One region of the Sulfoacidibacillus ferrooxidans genome, then DNA from elsewhere that is predicted to be linked to it. Evidence: riboswitches for the same ligand, from Rfam matches in the RefSeq annotation. Region 1 holds a riboswitch; each other region holds the start of a gene.

Region 1 (5,194 bases):
ACTAATTGCTTACTATGTAGGGAGCGTTGGAGGTCGTCCGCTATTATCACGATATGGTAAGTATATCCTTTTTTCTGAAAAACATTTTCATTCTGCTGAATATTGGTTTGCAAAGTATGGTGCCATCACCGTACTCATTGGACGCCTCTTACCAGCCATTCGTACATTTATCTCTTTACCAGCAGGGATTGCTAACATGAAGATGGGTAAGTTCCTTTTGTTTACTACGATCGGAAGTGCGCCTTGGGTCTATCTATTGACGCTTCTCGGGTATCAGCTAGGAGGGCATTGGTCAAGCATCGATCAGCACACATCTGCACTCTCGTATCTATTTGCAGCTTTATTACTTGTACTGATTGCATTCTTTTGGTGGAGGAATCGTCCAGCGGCACATCGCCGTAACGACACCCACTGACACGTGCACGCGCTGGCAGCAAAAAGGTGAGTTCTCAAGAGAACTCACCTTTTTGCTTATGAACAACTACCTGGTGTTCCTTGATTATCCTTCGTATGGAAGCTTGAACCGCATCCACAACTTGACACTGCATTTGGATTCACGATCTTAAACCCCTTACCAGATAGCCCATCGACATAATCAATTTCTGAGCCATCGATGAACGGAAGACTTGCCTCATCCACCAATAAAGGCACACCTTCTTGCAATAAGAGTAAATCTGATTCTTTTTTCATATCAAGCGCCATCCCATAACTAAAACCAGAACATCCACCCGGTTTCACAAAGATACGCAAACCCATATCTTCCTCTTTGTCAGAAAGAAGATCCTTGACTACACTTGCTGCTTCCATAGTTAGTGTTACCATAGTCGACTCCCCCTTGCATTACTATCTTTATATTACATCGCCGCACTGAAGAGTTCCACTGTTTCCTCGTGAACAAATACACACGCTGTCGTTCACAATATACAAACCTCCCTCAAAGAGCGACAGAGTCGTTTTATTGAGAGAGGTTTGTATATGCTCTTACATCATCTTCTTCACATCTTCAAGCACTTTTGCGGCGTGCCCTTCTACCTTTACCTTAGGGTAAATATGAGCGATCTTCCCAGACGCATCGATTATGAATGTCGTCCGTTCAATACCCATATAGGACTTACCGTACATTTTCTTTTCTTTGTATACTCCGTACGCTTCACACACTATAGCGTCTGGATCAGACACCAGCGGATATGTAAAGCTGTACTTTTGGGAAAACTTCTCATGCGATTCCATACTGTCTGTGCTAATCCCTAGCACTACGGCACCAAGTTCCGTAAACTCCGGTAGGAGCGACTGAAACTCATTGGCCTCTTGCGTTCAACCAGGTGTTAAATCTTTAGGGTAAAAAAACAATACAACAGGATGGCCCTTTTGTGCACTTAATTGAATCGTTTGACCTCCTGTTGCATCGAGTGTAAAATCCGGTGCAACTTGTCCAACTTGAATCTCCATATGGTTCCTCCTTTTGATCGTCCGATCATCTAGAGTATACCGAATTTATTTGGAAATCACCTGCACTTTGACATTTTCCATTCCAAATTGATCGGCTTGACTCGCCGTAGGTAGAAAAATGTCAATTCTATTCCCTACGATAGCTCCACCTTCATCATTGGCTGTGGCATAAAATCCACCACTCGGCAGTGCAGAATCGGAATATCCGCTAATAAATAATTTTGAACCAAGCGGAATCACAGAAGGATCAACTGCTACATCGCCGAATTGCAAAGGTTGTCCAAAATAATTTACAGCGCCCCACGGTCCGTTGCTCGCAGCTGATGCATCATAGGAAGTAGCGAGCATGGTGATGGTTGTAGGTGTAGCTGCTGATGGTTGTTGTTGTGCTTGTTGTGCTTGTGGTGCTGTAGCCGATGCTTGTGCAACTGGTGCAGTTGCCTCTACCTTTGCTTGTGCAACTGCTACAGGTGCAGATTCATTCTGTGGAGCTGTCACGGTTTGCGGCGTTGCTTGTACAACAGCAGAGCTTGTGCTATTTGTTGCCTGATTCGCAGGGAATGTTTGCTTACTTCCTGTTGCGATAAGTAAGGACTGACCAGGATAAATCTGATTTGAGTTCAGGCCATTTAATTGTTTTATTGATGCTACACTCGTATCATAACGATTTGCGATATACCACAAACTGTCACCTGCATCTACTAGATAAAGTAACGGCATTGCCATCACTTCTCCAGGATAAATCACACTACTATTTGTCAGGTCATTGACCGCTTCAAAGTTTTGCAGGCTCACTTGCGATTGGGCTGCAATTGAGTAAGGAGAATCATTTGGCTTTACTATATAAGGACCTATAGGTACCGTTGCAGCAAAGGCACTTACACTTGAACCCAATAATAATCCAGCGCTCAACAGCGCTACAGTCGTCTTTTTTACTGCAGAAATTTTGAAGTGTATACCCATAAAGGCCTCCTTGGCTTCCGGAGTTAGCTGACGGGTTCGGGCGAAGGTTGCCCGCTCACAATCGTAAGTTCACCCCAAAGCACTCGGTTCCTCCGTACGCATGTTTGCATGCGATTCAGCTTGTGATGCCGTAAACTATACAGGACACGACAGCGCTCTGCCTAGGCGTAAATCATTCCATGGTAAAAACTATCATCTCTTAACTACACGAACAGTGGCAATCGTAGGATCATCTGGCCCCTGAACGGGAAGTCCAGCACGCAAATTTTCTTCAATATATTCTACGTTATCCACAGTAACCACTTCACCTGGCAATAACACTGGAATCCCAGGAGGATACACTTTAATCACGTCAGCGATGATTCTGCCAATCGAATCTTGCAACCGCACTACTTCCGTATCCGCATAAAAGGCATCGCGTGGATTCATAGCTAGTACTGGAGTGGATGGAACAACGATATTAATTTTATGATGATGCTGTAATAATTCTCGTTTTGCAATCTCTTGGATGGCTGTAATGAGCGAATCAATATTGCTCTTTGTATCGCCAAAGGAGATGACACACAGCACATTATATAAATCGGATAATTCAACCTCAATATTATAGGTTTCTCGAAGAATGACTTCGACTTCAAATCCTGATAATCCAATATCCGCCACGCGAATCGTCAATTTTAATGGATCAAACGCAAAGGTAGCCGATGATTGTAGGATCTCTTTTCCAAAGCAATAGATGCCCGGAATCTGATTCAATCGCTCTCTCGCATCCTGCGCTATAGTCATCGCCCGATCTAGCATTTCGCGCCCATGCATGGCTAGTTGGCGTCTGGCTGCGTCTAAAGAGGCCAACAGAATATAGGACGTAGAAGTAGTTGTTAGCAGGGATAGGATAGAATGCACATGTCTTGCTCGAACGAGCCCTTCACGCACATTTAAAACGGAGCTCTGTGTCAATGATCCCCCTAGCTTATGAACACTAGTAGCCGCAAGGTCACATCCTGACTCCATGGCTGACGGTGGGAGTAATTCGTGAAAATGGGTGTGTACCCCGTGTGCTTCATCTACTAAAACAACAACGCCTCGTTCATGTGCAATCTCAGCAATCGCGCGCAAGTCCGTCGCCACGCCAAAATAGGTGGGATTGATCAGTAAAACTGCTTTCACATGTGGATGGCGCTGTAATCCCTCCACTACCGATTCCACTCTTACGCCGTGAGCAATACCTAGTTGCAAATCAACTTCAGGTTGTAAAAAATAGGGCCGTGCTCCAGAGAGAATAATGGCAGACAATACAGAAGTATGAATATTGCGTGGAACTAGAATCTCATCTCCAGGCCCAACGACAGCCATAATCATGGCCATAATCGCGCCACTTGTGCCCTGAACTGAAAAAAAAGTAGCATCGGCTCCAAATGCTTTTGCTGCCAACTTTTGTGCTTGATCGATAATCCCCGTTGGATGATGCAAATCATCCAACGGCCCAATATTGATCAGATCAATACTAAGCGCGCGGTCCCCTAAAAATTCGCGAAATTCCGGATCCATCGCTATCCCCGTTTTATGTCCCGGGATGTGGAATTGAATAGGATGACGCTCAGCATGTGCGCGCAATGCTGAAAAAAGAGGTGTTTGTGACTGATCTGACAAGTTGTACACATCCTTACTCTTGCGCAAAAGAGGACTCCTCTGAGAATGCCGATAAAAATACGTCAGAGGCATGTTCATATAAGTCGGGCCTAAATTCACGCACAAATTTTTGTAATAACTTATATTCGCTAGGTTCTAAACTCGTAATATCCACTTTACCCTTCACTGCTTTTTCCATTTGGTTAACCTGTACAGCTAGGTTCTTGTAACCGCTAGCTGATTCTTCGTCCACGAAGTAATCACAACTTGCCACTCCATTAAACCCTTGACCTTTAGGTCCCCGGTATAACGTCAACCAGACAATCACCACTTTTCTCGCATGTGGTACGTCCTCTCGTTGAGTTACATAGCGTATTCCCTGGTCAATTTTAGCCTTTCCGTGGATAGCTCCATTATCCAAATAAATATCACCGCGGTCGATGATGAGTGAAGATAGCGTAGATAGTCCTTCTGGTGCACGATGCTGGTTAGTACCAGTTAATCTAATCTCTTCCATCCATAAACCCACCTTTTATCATCTGTACACTTCACGATACTCACTATTTTACCTACAATTCGAGATTTCACAAGCCAAGATGCATGATCTGAGTACGACAGGGAATGAATATTTGAAGAAAGTTGAATCGTTACAGCTCTGGAGGTGCAATCACCTGTGTATAGACTTGGTTCTCTAGCGCATTTAGTTTCACTTGTAATTGTTCTTAGCGGTTCACTGGCCGCAGCATTATTGCCTACTCATACCGTAAAAGCACAAACATTTATCGTAGGTTCTGCAGGATTTCCTAGCACGATTCGCGTTGCCATACGAGAAAACAATGCATCGGGTGAACCGGATCCGCGCGGTCGTATTATTTATGTGTCAACAGTCAATTTCGACCAATACTGTCGCGATGTTCTCCCCAACGAATGGTTCCCTAATTGGAGCCAATCTTCCTTAGAGTCTGGTGCCATTGCAGTAAAGATGTTCGCCTGGTTTCACCATCTTCATCCTGTTACCATCGACGGATTTACCTTTGACGTCGATAATACGGTCAACTTCCAGACTTATCGCTCTCAATCTGATCAACCACCGACAGACCAAGCGTATTATGCAACACGCAATCTGGCATTTGTCAATCCTGACAAAAGCATCATT
Region 2 (5,194 bases), on a different contig from region 1:
TCCAGTATCACGACCAGAAGTTCTCATCTCCTTTGCAGCTCAAAAATTTTCTGAAGACGGCAAACTTACAGATGATGTAGCGCGAGATTTTCTTAAGCAACTCATGGATAACCTCATTCAATGGACGAACCAACTCAATCACTCAAAGATATAACGTGTACTCATGGATTATAGGGCAATGCGTGATTAATCACGCATTGCCCTATAATCATTGTGGCTAATGTTTACATGCTACACCACAAACTCTTCAATCATCCCCTGTAAGTGTTCCGCTAATCGACTTAAGGCTACTGCACTTGATGTAACTTCTTCCATAGTAGCCAATTGTTCTTCAGCATTTGCCGCAATTTGTGCAACAGCAGTTGAAGTTTGTCTTGCAATATATGCAATCTCATCTACAACAGTAGCCGATTCTTCAGAAGCTTGTTGTAACAAATTGGCTCTTAAACTGCCATCATTTGCATCTTGTGCTCGAATCGTTGCCTCAGATGCAAACGAATGAAAAGAATCACTAGACTCTTCCACAGAGCTTGCACACACTTTGACCTGCTCATCTGCACTGTGCACGGCAGCAGTTGTTTGCATAATGCGATCATTGACTGCGAGTACAAGTAACGTGATTGATTGCGCCGCTACTCGTGATTGATCTGCAAGCTTACGCACTTCTTCTGCTACAACTGAAAACCCTCGTCCGGCATCTCCTGCTCTTGCAGCCTCGATCGCTGCATTTAATGCAAGCAGATTAGTTTGTGCGGCAATATCCTGAATAACTTCCATAGTACTAGTAATCGTTCTTGCATCATCTTCTAGTTGGCGCATGGTTTGAGCAATACCCGCTACATCATCACGTACTGTACGCATTTGTTCTGTAGCAATATCTGCATTCGCTTGACCATCATTGGCTTTAGATACATGTAAAAGTGATTGCTCTCTCAAATGTTTGGTGAAATCCGTCATTTTAGCCATTTCCTTCGTCATAGTTAAAGCCTGACTTGATGCGGATTCCGCCTTTTCTTGCTGCTCATATGCCCCTTTTGCTACTTGTTGCACATATAGGGTAGATTGTTCTACTGCATGTGCAGTTTCTTGGGCACTTGCTGTAAATTCTTCTGAAGCAGCAGTCAATTGCATCGCTGTTTCTTGGATTCCTATAATCATTCTTCGCATTTCACTTGCCATAACGTAGAGGTGATCTGCAAGCATTCCTAAATCGTCTTTACGCTTATATGGCAAAGTGCGTTTGGCAAAATTACCTTTTGCCATTAAGTTAGCTTCATTAGACAAGTATGCAATGGGGCGAACCAGATATCGGATGTACAACAAACTACCTGCACTCCCGATAATCACAAGTATTAGCGTACATAAAGAAACGAATGAAAGCGTGTTTGCTTCTGAATTTGTGGCTTTAAAAAATGCCTGAATACTTGTTTGTGCTAAAGAACTAATATTTTGCAAATCTGAAGTCACTTCATTAGAAACGTTACTATTTGTTACATACATTGTTGTCGCTGCAAGCGCATGATTTGTTTCATTATTTTTATCAACAATATTCCAATAACTCTCATATCCCTGTGCTGCGAGAGAAGCTTGCTGTACCATAGCACGCTCCTTAGGAGAGAGGAATGGAAGTGTTTTCATTGCTTGTAAGGATTGGTTAAGTTGTGCTTCACCTTGTAATACTTGTTGCAGTGTTTGAGAATATAGTGACTTTGAAAGTGAAGTACCTTCTAATCCTACAAGCATATTCGATTGGTCATCCATATTTAAAAAACCGATAAATGCATTATTGGATAAATCAAGCAACTCCATTTTTTCATTTTTTAATTGAGCAACATGCGTCTTTTCCTGTTGACTCATTGAAAATGTAATTAAGTTAACGATCAGTACGGATAATGCCATGAGAATCCATACCATAATGAGTTTTTGAGCAACTGTTAATGTTTTCAAAATAAACCTCCAACTATTTTTAAGATTGTTTCAATATATACATTCAAAACTATAATCATCATAAGATGTTAGTAATTTGTCAAAAATATCTTTACCAAATTATATAACAAGAGGATCACCTAATGCTAGTGACGTACACTTATAAATGATTATTTTCTATATCATCTTTTTTGTTTTATATTGTCCTTTTTATGGAATACTTTTAATGAAATCATTCAGGAGGGATTCCATGGATCGTCGCATCTTTGCATTAGGCCGTCATATGCTATTATTTATTCGTTGGGCCATCGTCGCTTTAATACTTTTTACCCTCGTCATGGGCGTGATTGGGTTTGCTGCGCAGTGGGGTGAATTTTTATTTCATCCAGAATTATTTTTAACAAATTACAGAAAAATGACAGAAGATATCTTCTCTTTGTTACTTGTCTATGAAATTTTAGATCTAATTCGCACCTTATCTCCAAATCGCCTTATGGATGTCATCTTAACTGTACTTGCACGAAAAATATTACTTTCAATGAATGATGAACATCTTGCTATAGAAGTCGGAGCATTTTGCCTGATCCTTATTGTACGACTTCTTTGGACGCGTTATGGCGGGCTAAATGAAGATGCGAATCCAATGTTTTTAGAAACCACCCGCACTGTCAAAAAAGAAGTTACGCAAAAACATACTGAGCAAGTTTCAGATACATAATAAATTCATCTGCTATTGTAATCAGACATTATTAACCGTATTATTCCTCTCATTCTATATATTTTGCAATGTGTTTATCCATCTCTCATGTTAACCTACTCGTGCCGAATCTTCGCAAAGAAGTACGGGGGAGTCGTATTGTCTGTACAGCAGACTCGGGGTGAATCCATGAGATGGGCCGATCCTTTGTTCCCTAACCCGACAATTAACCTCGGAGGCTACTACAAAGGAGGCCATCAAAACATGCAACTAACGACTAAAAAAACACTCACTACATTAATTGGATCAGGTATTTTAATGAGCACGATAGCATTTCCATTTATGTCTAGTTTCCCGCTTGCATTCGCCTCTACGATGGCAACAGAGTCATCATCGCAGGCTGTCGTTGTACACGCCGCGTACCTTAAAACTTCTCCACACTTAGGAACGTATAATGAGATTCAGTTAGTTCAAGTTGGGACAAACCTTCAAGTGTTAAGTGCTACTCGTTACTGGCTACATGTACAACTTCCTGATGGAACCATTGGTTATATTACAGCTGATCATTATTATGTTTCACAATTTTCAACTTCCAGCATCCCTTCATCGAATGGTGGTCAGTCACAAACACATTCAGTAACTAGTACAGCTACGGTGACTCAAAGCGTTCCTGTTAACAGCAGTAGTACACAGCAAGCTACTGGGTATACGCAACACAATGATTCTTCAGGTAGTATTCTTCCACCTGGCGTAACAATTGATCCGAACATCCAACCGTTGGTACCTCTTACTGCAAGTTATGCTGCAAAATTACAAGCTGTGGAACAGATTGCAACAAGCAAGTTGGGTACTCCTTATATTTGGGGACACAATGAAGACAGAGGGCAATACGGATTTGACTGTTCAAATTTTGTGCAATATGTTTTTCATGAAGCGTTAGGGTATGATTTTTCTAGCTCCTCTAAAGTGCAATTTGAGCGCATTGGATGGAATATACCTATTTCACAAATGCAACCTGGCGATGAATTATTTTTCTCCGATACGACGAACCCATCTGGATCAGCTCATGTTGGCATCTATATTGGACATGGTGAGATGATCGAAGAAGGCGGCGGGCTAGGTAAAGTTGGTTATTTATCAATTGATCATGGTTTCTGGAGTCATCATTTAGTAGCTGTTCATCAAATGTTTTAGTTTCTTATAATACTTGATAAACACAAGGTGTCGTCTAAAGAGTACATTGCTCTTTAGACGACACCTTTCTTGTCAACTCATTTGATATACCCACTGGGCTAAGCGCGCATCATGTCTCATTTGTGTTTCCATATCGTATGCGTCATACCATCCTCGTTGTGCTGCCAAATCAGCCAACATAGCATGAAAATCTGCAGCAGTTTGAAACTGGTTAGAAAATACTTCTCGCACCTCTGGTGTGGCAGCCTCCATCAAGGCAGATGCACTGTTTTGCATGGCTAATTTGGTTGTAAGGAGTAGGTCTAACACTATCATTCGTGTAATGATTTCTTTATTTTCCATACTCAGACCCCTTATAAATATAGTCACTTGGCAGGAGTAAAGGGCGACGTTGCAATAGTGTAACGAGATTCCACATTCCCTCTTTAGCATCTACCACATGGGCTTCGATTAACTCCTTTAGTTCTTGGTCATGGACCTCATGAATAGCTTGATGGCATTTCCATAGTCCAACGCTTGTTTCCAACAGCAATTCATGAACCATCAAGGCCTCGTGAACACTTATACGGTAACTCAATTTTCTATCCCCTTTGTTCAAAAGTACATATGTTCACACGACTATAGCCTATGCACTTCATAAAAAAATGCGCATGAGTATGCAAATTGGGCGAAACCATCATTTTTTACCAAGACAGGAGACCAAATAGATTTTACTGAGTATGATGAGATATCTTGAAAAAAGGGAGAGTTTAACACATGCAACCATCGAATGGATCTTCTTCACAAAACACGCACCTAGAGGAATTAATGACGAGGAATTATGACCAAACACAGGAAGATATGAGACAATTACGGGCTGCTTTACGTAAATTATATAGCAAAATCGAAAAAACACAGGCACTTATACCAAATGATCCAGAACCATTCACTTTAAGATCAGTGACCCCTCAAGAGAAAATTCAAATTATTCGTTACGTCAGGGAAAATGTCGAACGGTTTAACGAAGCAACAGAACGTTTAACATCAATACATCAAGATTTGCAGGGCTGGAAAGATTTTAGATCAGAATTGCAGGAAGTAAAAGAACAACTTAAGAATTGGCAGACATCTCAAGTAACAAACATTCTCAATACTGAGACACAAGATTCAAAAACTATGGTTCCGTAGTTTATGTAAAGATTGTGAGGTAGAAGAAGGGATATCATCCCGTCTTCTACCTTGTTGATACAGGTAGTGGATTACCACCATGCCCAAGCACCAAGTGCTCCAATAGCTAACCACGGCAAAAAGAATAATGGCCAAAAGACTTGTTCAATATCCATGTTTTCTGTTTCTGTGAGTGCCAGTTGTTGAACATTCAAACGATCATCCTTTGTT
Region 3 (5,194 bases), on a different contig from region 1:
ACAATACACCCCTCCTATTTTAGATATTCTGCGTAAAGAACATTGCAAAGCTACTTTTTTTATTTTAGGCTATCGTGCACTTGAATGCCCACCCATCATTCGACGTGAAATTCGGGAAGGTCATCAGATAGGAAGTCATGGATATGACCACCAGAATCTTGCCCTCGCCAATGCAACGACGATTCAAGAACAAATACGTAAAGCAGATGATGCAATTATTCGCGCAGGCGGTATCCGTCCTCTCTATTATCGACCACCTTATGGAGCGCTCGATTCACAAAAAAACGCCATCATTCAACAATGTGGTCATCCCATTAAACGTTGGGATGTAGATTCATTAGATTGGAAAGCCACAACAAAAGAATCGATTATCTCTCTCGTAGAAAAACAAGTAAAACCAGGTTCAGTCATCCTATTTCACGATGGCATTACACAAAGTCAGTTCACCGCACTTGCACTTCCCATTATTATTCGCGATTTGCGTAAACAAGGATTTGTCTTTCGTGTTCTTCCTCCTAGATAGGCTACGGCGTACCCATTGTGATCAATACGCCGTAGTCTTGTCTATTTGATGCTATGTTACAGTAATGCCGTGCGCTCTTGACGCGATTGTTCAACCGCTTCTAGAGCCTCTTCTACGTCTTTTGTACGATACCCACTCTGTACGCCAACGTAAAAAAATACAAGTGAAGTCATGGCGACAATCACCATGTCCCATGGATAAGCAATCCAATTTTTCAACTCGCCAAGTTTAGTTGATCCAGCATATGAAAAGAAAAGCATGACAAGTAAATATAGAATTAGCCAAATCCCACTTTTGAACGATTGACCACTTGGACGTTCGATTTCACTTGGCAGCAACAATGAAAAAATCCCATACAAAATGATGCCAATAAGAAGTGCAATCAATAGCTTAGAATCAATGGCCCAACCAGTCCAATAAATGATTAACGATCCAATAACAAAGGCAAGCGGAGAAATAATACTCGCTCCTGCTAGGCGGTATGGCCTGATTGCATCACTTGCTGTTTTACGCAGCACAGTAAGTGATACCGGTCCAATGATATACGTAAAGACTGTTGCAGATGACACTAATCCGACTAGAGATTGCCATGAGGGAAATGGTAACAAGAAAATTAATCCTAAAATAAAAGCTGAAATAAGCGCTACATATGGTACACCTGTGCGTTGATCAACCTTTGCTAAAGCACGTGGAAAGTACCCGTTATTAGCCAATGCATATAAAACTCTTGTCGTAGAGGCAATGTAAACATTCCCAGTTCCTGCAGGTGAAATAATGGCATCTGCATATAACAGAACTGCCATCCACCCTAAATTTAAGCTGACAGCCAATTGTGCAAATGGTGCGTTAAATGACACGCTTGGCCATCCATGAGAAAGTGCTGACGGACTAACACCGGCAACAAAGACTAATTGTAAGAGAACATACAAAACGACTCCAACAACAATAGAAATGAGTAACGCAAGAGGTACATCTCGTTGCGGATTACGTGCTTCCCCAGCTAAATCAAGCGCTTGGCGAAATCCTAAATAAGCGAACACGACTCCTGATGTTGCTACCGCAACTAAAATACCAGAGCTACCTTCAGGAGCAAACCCACCAGCAGAAGTAAGGTTACCCCAATGCAATCCTGTAAACAAAAAGATAATAATTGTTAGCGTTGGCATGATAAATTTCACAAAGGTAATCGTTGTATTGACCTTTGCAAAGTAACGCACACCAAAATAGTTCACTAAGAAAAATCCAAACATTAAAATGGCCGCACAGGTAAGACCAAAACCTGTCAAGAGATTGGTATGCGAGTTCCAAAGTTGTGGAAACCAATGCGATGCATATTGCATCACACCTTCCGCCTCCACTGCTGGCACAGAGGAATAGGCAATCCACGCCGCCCACCCCATGATAAAACTTGTTACGTGTCCATGGCTATAATGAGGATAACGCACAATTGAACCAGACTCCGGGAGCATACCCCCTAACTCAGAATATACCAATCCTATAAAGAGAACTGCAATTCCCCCAATGATCCAAGACACAATCGAAGCAGGTCCAGCATCTTGGGCCGCATAGAGTGCCCCAAACAACCATCCAGAGCCGATAATTCCTCCTACAGAAGCCATCGTTAAGTCAAGAAATGATAGATCTTTTTTTAATCCAGTATGCATTCTCGAGACTGCCCCCTTTTTTAAAACGTGTGAAAATAACCACATGGCACCCGTGGTTTGAATTCAGATCATGAGGTAAACAAGTCATCGGAATATGTAGAATGGCGATGACATTCCTACTATTCGCCTACGAGGTTAGCTGACGGGTTCGGCGAGCCATTCGCCTAAGAGAGGATTGTGGGCACAACCCTCTCTACTCACCCCAGAATCGTGGTTCCCCCGTTTCGTTTACAAAACGAATTCGGCCCTTATAAAAATGTCACAGTGGACATTAGGAAGTTAGCTATCAAAAGTAAGTATAGCACAAATCATTGTTAATCTTAATGAAACGCACAACACATGAGGCCAAAGTAAGTGGGCACTTCATAGGAAAGGAACTCTACCTTGCGCTCATTGGGAGCGATCGCCCCAGCTAGCATTAATGCTTGCCAAATACCGTCTGGTTTAGCATGTTCAATAAACTCAGGCTCAAACTGCATCATTCCCTCCAAATGTGCAGTGTGTAAAAGTGTAACTACTTGCTCATCCAATTGTCTTGCCGCTTCATGAAATCCATACGGTCCTGTTTCGTCATGAGCGTGAGACCAATCGCAACTAGCAATAAGACCAACACGTTTACCAGACTGTGCAACAGCTTCAGCCATTGCAGATCCAAATAGTAAGTGATCTTCAAAACTAAGTGATCGCGATGGAGTAATCACGACAATAGACGTTTCTGGCATGAAATAAAGTGGTACTACGACACCCCAGTCTAGTGGCATACAGGATAACGGTCCTTCACTCGTAGCAAAGCCTAAAGTAGCTACCGGAAGTCCTTTTTTCTTTGCATGATCTGCGATAGCGCCTGCAAGCATCCGATCTACTTTTCTGTCCATGGATATCTTTGCTCCGTAATCCTCCATTTCGCCAAACATATGTTCACAATTAACTATGGCAAATTGTTCATCAATCCGTGTACCATGTGGTGTAAGTACAATGATCGTATCCGGGTTGGACTGTTTCATCGAGGCGCCTAAACTCTCCATACTAAGACGCGTTTTTTTCATGAGTTCCGGGTACGGCTTAGCCAATTCCTCAATGATTTCTGATCCATGAGGGGTGATACAAGCAAAAACAAATGGATTCAAATAGACTCTCTCCCCTGTTCTAATGGTTTTTTATCCATCTTATCTACCTAAGAGTACACGATTGCATAAGAAGCCTCAACCGTCCGTTTTACAACTATCCAATGTAAGCATACTAGACTGCACTACATGACAGACATAGCTTTGTTTTGTATACTAAGCACACGCATGACAATGTCTTATGATAAGTAGAATGATCATGATAGAGGACTGAGCGATCTCGCACCGGTTGTATACCAAAGGATGATTAACCATTGAAAAAGAAAAAAAGAATGAGCTACATAAACTCGTTACTTCGGTTAGACATGGGACAAATCACATGGCGTCAGGCATTGCGCAATGCTTTAGGAATCTCGCTGCCTCTCATCGCAGGAGTGCTATGTGGGCATATCCTTTACGGACTAGGGGGGGCGGTAGGTGCTCTCGTAGCAGGTTTTGCATCCATGACAGGCACCTATCGCAAACGTCTGCGCACGATGCTATTAACAGCTGTTTGGATGAGCGTGGCCACATTTATTGGTGCGGCCACAGGCAATATTTTATGGTTTGCAGTATTTGTCATGATGATCAGTGGATTCATCGCTGGATTATTAGTCGCTGTAAGTCCTGAAGCTGCACAAATTGGGCTGCTCTCTACAAACTCCCTCATTCTGATTGCAAACTTTCCCGAAACACCACTGCATGCATTCTATCAAGGACTACTTGTAGCAGCAGGAGCGCTGATCCAAATCATCCTTATGATGATTGATAATGCAGTGCGTCCATCTCCAACTGAAGCTTCTGACGTAGCTACTGTCTTTAAGGCATTATCCGCCTATGCCAAAGCTCGTACACGCGATGCAGATGTACTTGTTGCAAGGTCATTCCTCATAGCCAATTCATCATTAAAAGATTCTTCTCTGAAAACAAGTTATTGGTATCACTTGTCTCATCTTCTAGATATAGCAGAACGCTTACGCCTCGATATTGTAGCTTTAGATGGAGCTTTTTTTATGCATAGAGAACATGGCACCCATGCCGAACGTGTAAGTCATATTGAACTCTACCAACATCTTATTCGCACTGTTTTGCAGCAGGTGAGTGAGATTCTTGCAAAAGTCAGCCCCATTATCAAGAAGAATGCACTCGTTGATCCGTCTTTTGCGGACTCTGTATCTCAGTTACAAAAGCTTATTTCCACTACTATGATCTCTACGCTAGACCATGAGGATCGAGCACAAGAACTAAAAGAACGTCTAAACGACCTCATAAGCCGTTTACTTGACATGAGTAACTTTATTACTTCCGGTCAACCTTCACTTGAGATAACAATGACAACAAAAGAAATGCCTACACTGAGAAGGTCTACTTTATCTGTCATCCATGACGTGTCCTCTACTTTAAAAGCCAATGTAACACTGCGCTCATCTGCTTTTCGACATGCCATCAGACTTTCAGGAACACTTACAGTAGCTGTATTGCTTTACCGTTTCTTACACTTACCGCGCGGTTACTGGATCCCACTAACCGCTCTCATTATTTTAAAGCCTGATTTTTTCACAACGTTTAGTCGAGGATCTGCAAGGATTCTCGGCACTCTTTTAGGTGTAGCTTTCACAACTCTATTCATGATATTTATTCCTGACTCTCACCATCTACTTGGACTTTCACTTGTCGTACTTTTTGCGTGGGCACTCTATACGACCATTAATTTCAACTATACAATTTATACCACTTTATTAACGGCTGAAGTAGTTGTACTGCTATCATTTTTCGAACAAAGCGCACCACTTGCTACGGCAATGGATCGTCTGATCGATACAGCAATTGGCGGCATATTAGCATTTGTTGCATATGCAATATGGCCGACATGGCAACGAAGAAATGTTCCGGAAAGTTTTAAC
Region 4 (5,194 bases), on a different contig from region 1:
AAATCAACAGGCGCAATACGCGCGGTATACTCAGTCATGGTCGTTGTAAAGGATGTTCCTGGTCTCATCGGCCAAATCACTACATTATTAGGAGAATCCTCTATTAGCATTCGCAATATTGGTATTTTAGAAAGTCGTGAAGGTGACGATGGACAGTTGTTGCTTCAATTTGATACATCTGACTTTGCTGATAGAGCTTTTCTTATGCTGCAACAAAATAATTATCATGTGATTGCACAACAATGAAAACGTATTCTTTGTCCTGTTGACTTCTTGTAAATCTGTCGAGTATGATAAATAAGGATGTGTAATGTAGTTTCTCTCCACTCCTATCATCTCTCTTTTGGCTCGCGTGAACGATTATGCGAGTCCTTTTTATGAATAAAATGTATATTATATAAAAATATACACATAATACAATTCGTCAGGAGCAAAACCTATTGAGGTGATCCTATGCGACTTGTAGAATGTCTTAATCAAAGTGACATCGGGAATCTGCGTAAAATTGCTATTCGTCACACGATAGCATGTCCTCTATATTCTAAAAACACGTTACTTCAAGAAATATTAAACCGATTTAGTGATCCACAGTATGTAATTGAAAGAATGGCTACTTTATCTCCCATTCTTCGCCAAGCTCTCGAAGAGATTGCGTTAGAAGGGAGAAACCAATTTGCAAAATCCGAGCTACTCACGATATTGAGAAGACAACGGTCGGCAACTACAAAAAATGAACAAACTTCAGTATCTATGATTTTAAATGAGCTACTTGAAGAGGGCATTCTCTTTGAAACAGGAACTCCCTCACAGAGAACATATCGTTGTCCAACAGAGATATTAAAATATATTGTACATTATGAAACGCAGCAGTTGCGCCAATCTGTTCAGACGAGTATGTATGAACCTAAATGGATACGAACAGATCAAGGTACTCTTGCACGTGACGCTGTTACCTTTTTGCTGTTTCTAGCACGACACGAAGTAAAGCTGACTCAAGAAGGTGTCATTTTTAAACGCCAACAAATGCAAATTTTTCAGTTATTTGAAGTGCAAGAAGAACCACTCTCTGTGCATGTTGGATTTCGCTTTGGATATGGGCGTAGATTTCATGATTATCCAGATCGTTTTGCTATGATTTATGATCACCTATATGAAGAAGGATGCATTATTGAAGACGACTCAGGTTCTCTTATCATAGATGAAGTTAAAAGTGGTATTTATATGACGGAATCAGAAGAAAGCCGTGCAAAGAAGTTATTTCAGTTTTATATGCGGACATACCGCATATCAATACCAACGCTTGGACGGATTGTATCGAGAATTGCTAAATTTTCATCCAAAGCATGGGTATTTAAACAATCACTTGAGGATGAACTTTTGCATTTTATTGATAACTTTTATTATGAGTCAAAAGAGATTGTTTATCGACAACGCATCTTACAAATGCTTGTATATCTTGGATTTCTTGCAGAGGGTCGTGATCTTTCTCAAGATCTTTTATACCAATTAACGCCTCTAGGCGAACGCTTTGTGCATTCTTCCGACATACTAGATGATGGACTCTCAGGTGAAGAATCTTTTATTCTCAAAAAAGCAGTTATTGAACCTACTTTTGATATTTTAGTACCCAAAGAGGCTGATAGCACATACGCTTTTGAACTGCAGAAAATTGCGGAACCAATTAGTCGAGATCGTATGAACGTATATCGACTTACGCGAGAGAGTATTTATCACGCCCTGCTAAGTGGTTGGGATATGGAGAAAATGTATGAATTTCTTCGCACAATTAGCGGTGCTGAGATCCCTGCAAATGTGCAGCGCTCCATACGTGATTGGTGTCAGGAGTATGGAAAGGTTAAGCTTCACATATCGTGCGTAATCTCATGTCATGATCCATTGGTGTCAAACACCATTGAGCAACTTCAACCTATTGCAAAGAGGATGCCACAGCGGTTAAGTGAGCATCATTTAGCTTTTTTACCAGACGATGCTCCTGACTTACTTGCCTTACTATTGAAACTTGGATATCTGGTGTCTTATCCTCCGGAAATGGAGCAAATAGTAAAAAAAAGAAGTCGTTAGCTATTAATAGTGTATTTTAACTTTTATATTCTAAAAAATGCCATACCATCGGCATTTTTTTTCGTTTATAAGCACATTGCAGGAAAGCGACAAGGCATTGGCGAATACAACAATATAAAGAAGTAAACATTCAAACTCTTATGCTTATTGTGGGAAGGTCAACGGGAGGCGAACCATCATGAAAAGTGTGATAACGGTCGCAGATAAAAAGCAATTCATCAAATGGTTTTTAGAACGATATGAATTGCGTAACCCTGAAGCAGAATGGCTACTTCAATATTTGGCATCTAATGATCAGCTACTTGCCAAAGTTCATTTTACTGAACAATTTAAAAATGTTCACAAATCATTGTTGATGTCGACAACTTGCGTACAAATGACAGGATTTAAATTTTATAAAAATAAACGTGTGACATCTGACGTAGAAAAGGCTTTTCTTGATGTTCATAGTCATCCAGAAGAAGATGTGTATATCACACTCTATTATCGTCAACGGAGTGATTGTGTACACTATCTACAAGTAATAGAATCTGTTCAGGAGCCAGTTCGAAAAACAACACCCACAGATATTCTAATGGAATTGCAAGTAGACTTATTGCTAGATCACATTGAAAACATCCATTATACGAAACAATTGAAGATTGCGATTGATCAGGCTTTGGATGAAGGTGATCGTGAAACATTTATGAAACTAAGTGCAAACTATCAAGCGATTGTCTGCAATGTTCATTAACGAGACTCAATTACCCATTGTCGTTTAACTAAAAGAGATGTATGATATGAAATGTAGTATTCTTTTTCAGTTTCATATTGTAGCGCTCAATTCCGAACTTCGGAAGCGGGGGAACCAGTTTCTTGGGGTGAATCGAATCTTTTGATTCGTAGGGCGGCTCTCAGCCCGAATCCGACAGCTAACCTCGTAAGCGGAAAGAGAGGTGGATGGTTATGCCGATAACCACTTCCTTTTTACTCGCGCTTCCGTGACCGATTGATCGTCACGGTTTTTGTTTTGTTTATGCGTGTAAATACGAAAAGGGGAGATTGACATGACTTTATTACATGACATTCAAGAAGGTGTAAGGCACGGCATTGAACTAGAAGGAACATCTTCAGAAACTTGTATTTGCTCTGTTGTTACTCACGAAGTGACTATGTATTGCAATACAATGTCAAGGGCAGAAGATGTAGTACGAGAGATTTCCTCTATCGCGCAACACGCTATTATGGGCGTTCTTTCTAGCTTAGTTCCTTTGCACAGTTTTGCCGTATCTGAAACCACACGCGGTGTACTGCATGGTCTGGTCTGTGCAGGACTTGATGTCTCGTATGTGACACGTTCAGTTAGCCAAGGTATTCGAGAGGCTCTTTCTATGAACGATCGCTATTCACCTGAGATGGAGCAAGCTATACACCAAGGGATTCGTCAAACTCTACATGATCTTGGCATGAAACGCTTAGAGGATGATCGGGCTCTTGATTTACCAGGTTATTTTGTTAACCAATCGGCAACTTTCGGTGAGGCTAGATTTTAACTGCACTTTAGTCAGAAGTTAATAGATGAATAAGGGTAGGAGCGCAATATTAAGGCTCCTATTTTTTATGAGATGATGAATGAAGGAGAAAGCGATATGCGTTTTGAAGAATTTTCACTAAGCCAGATCGAAGAAAATTACCGGCATCTTGACACTGTGCTATTGACAGTAGGTGGCTTGACATGGCGCCCATCTCATCTACCTGTAGGCACTACATGGTATATATTAAGGAAGCTACGCGACGAGGTAGAGATGGCAAAAGGAGATCGAATTCTTACTCTTCCTTTGCAATCCATTGATACCACATTTGATGATACTGCGGTTGTTCAGTTGCAAAAAGAAGCTTTTAGTCAAATCATCCATCGTTATATCCATGAATTAACACGTCATTTTCAATTTCGTCGATTGATCCTATTGACAGATAGTCTTTATAAAGAACAACTAGTGATGCAAACCCTTCTTACAGCAGATAGTCAATTAGACATGATGTCCTTTATATGGTGGCGTGACGGACAATTACAAGAGGCATTGTCATCTACTTCATATAAAAATGTTTCTAAAGAATTTTATCCTTCTGGTGAATGGGAAACATCGCTCATGATGGCGCTCGCTGACCATCTGGTTGTTCGCGATCCAGCTAGCCTCACGCGCTATCTGGCACAGGGTTCAAATGCTAAGCTAGGATCCATGATGTGGGGTCACTTATCGCAGCAACTAAGTGAAAAGGTTGGTCAATTTATCGCTCTTGCATGATGCACGTCTGCATGACACCCTACCCTCTTTGGAACACTAGAGGGCAGGGGTGACTATAGTGCAAATGATAGTAGATTCGATTCTAAGGATTCTTCATAAGCGCTCTGTATGGAAAGGTATTGGTGCACTTAATGCTATTGGTACTGTGTTTGGTTTCATGTGGTACCGTGGACAGGTAGACCACACCTTATTTTATTTGCGAATCTTCGTTCCAGATAGTCCTGTCGCTGCGTTGTTCTTTACTTTAGCCATATGTGGCATCCTTTGGCCACCGGCTTCCCATCTATTGAGAGAGGCGATTACATTTCTATTTGCGTTAGGAGTTACTTCACTCTTTCAATATGGTCTATGGGCTGTTATTGTGTTAACCGATGGTTTTTTTTATTTGCATAGTTTACCACTTGAGGGTGTAGGTTTATGGTTTGCACATGCAGGGATGTTAATTGAAGCGCTCGTATTTACGAAGCTTGTACCGCTTTGCACATATAAACCACGACATATCGCCACTGCTTTTGTATGGTTGTTTTTCAACGACTATGCGGATTACGTGTATGGAGTATTTCCATATTTACCGCGATTTTCATTACTCTCAGTGATCACTGTAGTCACGCCGCTACTATCAGTGGTTACTTTGTTTGTTTTTTGGCCATCCACAATGTCCAAATTATCGCGTAAAACCTTCTCCTAAAACATCATTTACATCATTTAAAACCACAAATGCTCGATCGTCCACATCGTGAACAAGTTGCTGTAAACGCACCACTTCATCGCGGCTGACAACACAATAAACGACTAATTTTTGATCCCTGGTATAACCGCCTTGACCA

What was found. Region 1 has a riboswitch for cyclic di-AMP ahead of MM817_RS06165 (LysM peptidoglycan-binding domain-containing protein). Riboswitches for the same ligand answer to the same signal wherever they lie in the genome.
Region 2: another riboswitch for cyclic di-AMP. It lies ahead of MM817_RS06290 (C40 family peptidase); the one in region 1 lies ahead of MM817_RS06165 (LysM peptidoglycan-binding domain-containing protein).
Region 3: another riboswitch for cyclic di-AMP. It lies ahead of MM817_RS07435 (APC family permease); the one in region 1 lies ahead of MM817_RS06165 (LysM peptidoglycan-binding domain-containing protein).
Region 4: another riboswitch for cyclic di-AMP. It lies ahead of MM817_RS12835 (hypothetical protein); the one in region 1 lies ahead of MM817_RS06165 (LysM peptidoglycan-binding domain-containing protein).

What each region holds. Positions count from the first base shown of each region.
Region 1 is NZ_JALBUF010000002.1:310,206-315,399, reverse strand. Features, by position in the region: gene MM817_RS06180 (DedA family protein) at 1-415, shown strand, start outside; gene MM817_RS06175 (HesB/IscA family protein) at 472-822, opposite strand; gene bcp (thioredoxin-dependent thiol peroxidase) at 982-1,449, opposite strand; gene MM817_RS06165 (LysM peptidoglycan-binding domain-containing protein) at 1,495-2,412, opposite strand; cyclic di-AMP (ydaO/yuaA leader) riboswitch at 2,414-2,543, opposite strand; gene MM817_RS06160 (aminotransferase class I/II-fold pyridoxal phosphate-dependent enzyme) at 2,605-4,068, opposite strand; gene MM817_RS06155 (YwhD family protein) at 4,073-4,555, opposite strand; gene MM817_RS06150 (SpoIID/LytB domain-containing protein) at 4,712-5,194, shown strand, end outside.
Region 2 is NZ_JALBUF010000003.1:4,266-9,459, forward strand. Features, by position in the region: gene MM817_RS06275 (NADPH-dependent FMN reductase) at 1-154, shown strand, start outside; gene MM817_RS06280 (methyl-accepting chemotaxis protein) at 232-1,947, opposite strand; gene MM817_RS06285 (hypothetical protein) at 2,177-2,644, shown strand; cyclic di-AMP (ydaO/yuaA leader) riboswitch at 2,737-2,878, shown strand; gene MM817_RS06290 (C40 family peptidase) at 2,888-3,817, shown strand; gene MM817_RS06295 (spore coat protein) at 3,890-4,159, opposite strand; gene MM817_RS06300 (hypothetical protein) at 4,149-4,394, opposite strand; gene MM817_RS06305 (hypothetical protein) at 4,574-4,984, shown strand; gene MM817_RS06310 (hypothetical protein) at 5,056-5,194, opposite strand, start outside.
Region 3 is NZ_JALBUF010000003.1:233,960-239,153, forward strand. Features, by position in the region: gene MM817_RS07430 (polysaccharide deacetylase family protein) at 1-523, shown strand, start outside; gene MM817_RS07435 (APC family permease) at 580-2,187, opposite strand; cyclic di-AMP (ydaO/yuaA leader) riboswitch at 2,298-2,444, opposite strand; gene MM817_RS07440 (class III extradiol dioxygenase subunit B-like domain-containing protein) at 2,508-3,314, opposite strand; gene MM817_RS07445 (FUSC family protein) at 3,566-5,194, shown strand, end outside.
Region 4 is NZ_JALBUF010000011.1:28,438-33,631, reverse strand. Features, by position in the region: gene MM817_RS12850 (prephenate dehydrogenase) at 1-246, shown strand, start outside; gene MM817_RS12845 (helicase-associated domain-containing protein) at 454-2,082, shown strand; gene MM817_RS12840 (YpiB family protein) at 2,261-2,815, shown strand; cyclic di-AMP (ydaO/yuaA leader) riboswitch at 2,889-3,022, shown strand; gene MM817_RS12835 (hypothetical protein) at 3,129-3,614, shown strand; gene MM817_RS12830 (creatininase family protein) at 3,711-4,367, shown strand; gene MM817_RS12825 (DUF1405 domain-containing protein) at 4,432-5,055, shown strand; gene MM817_RS12820 (YitT family protein) at 5,032-5,194, opposite strand, start outside.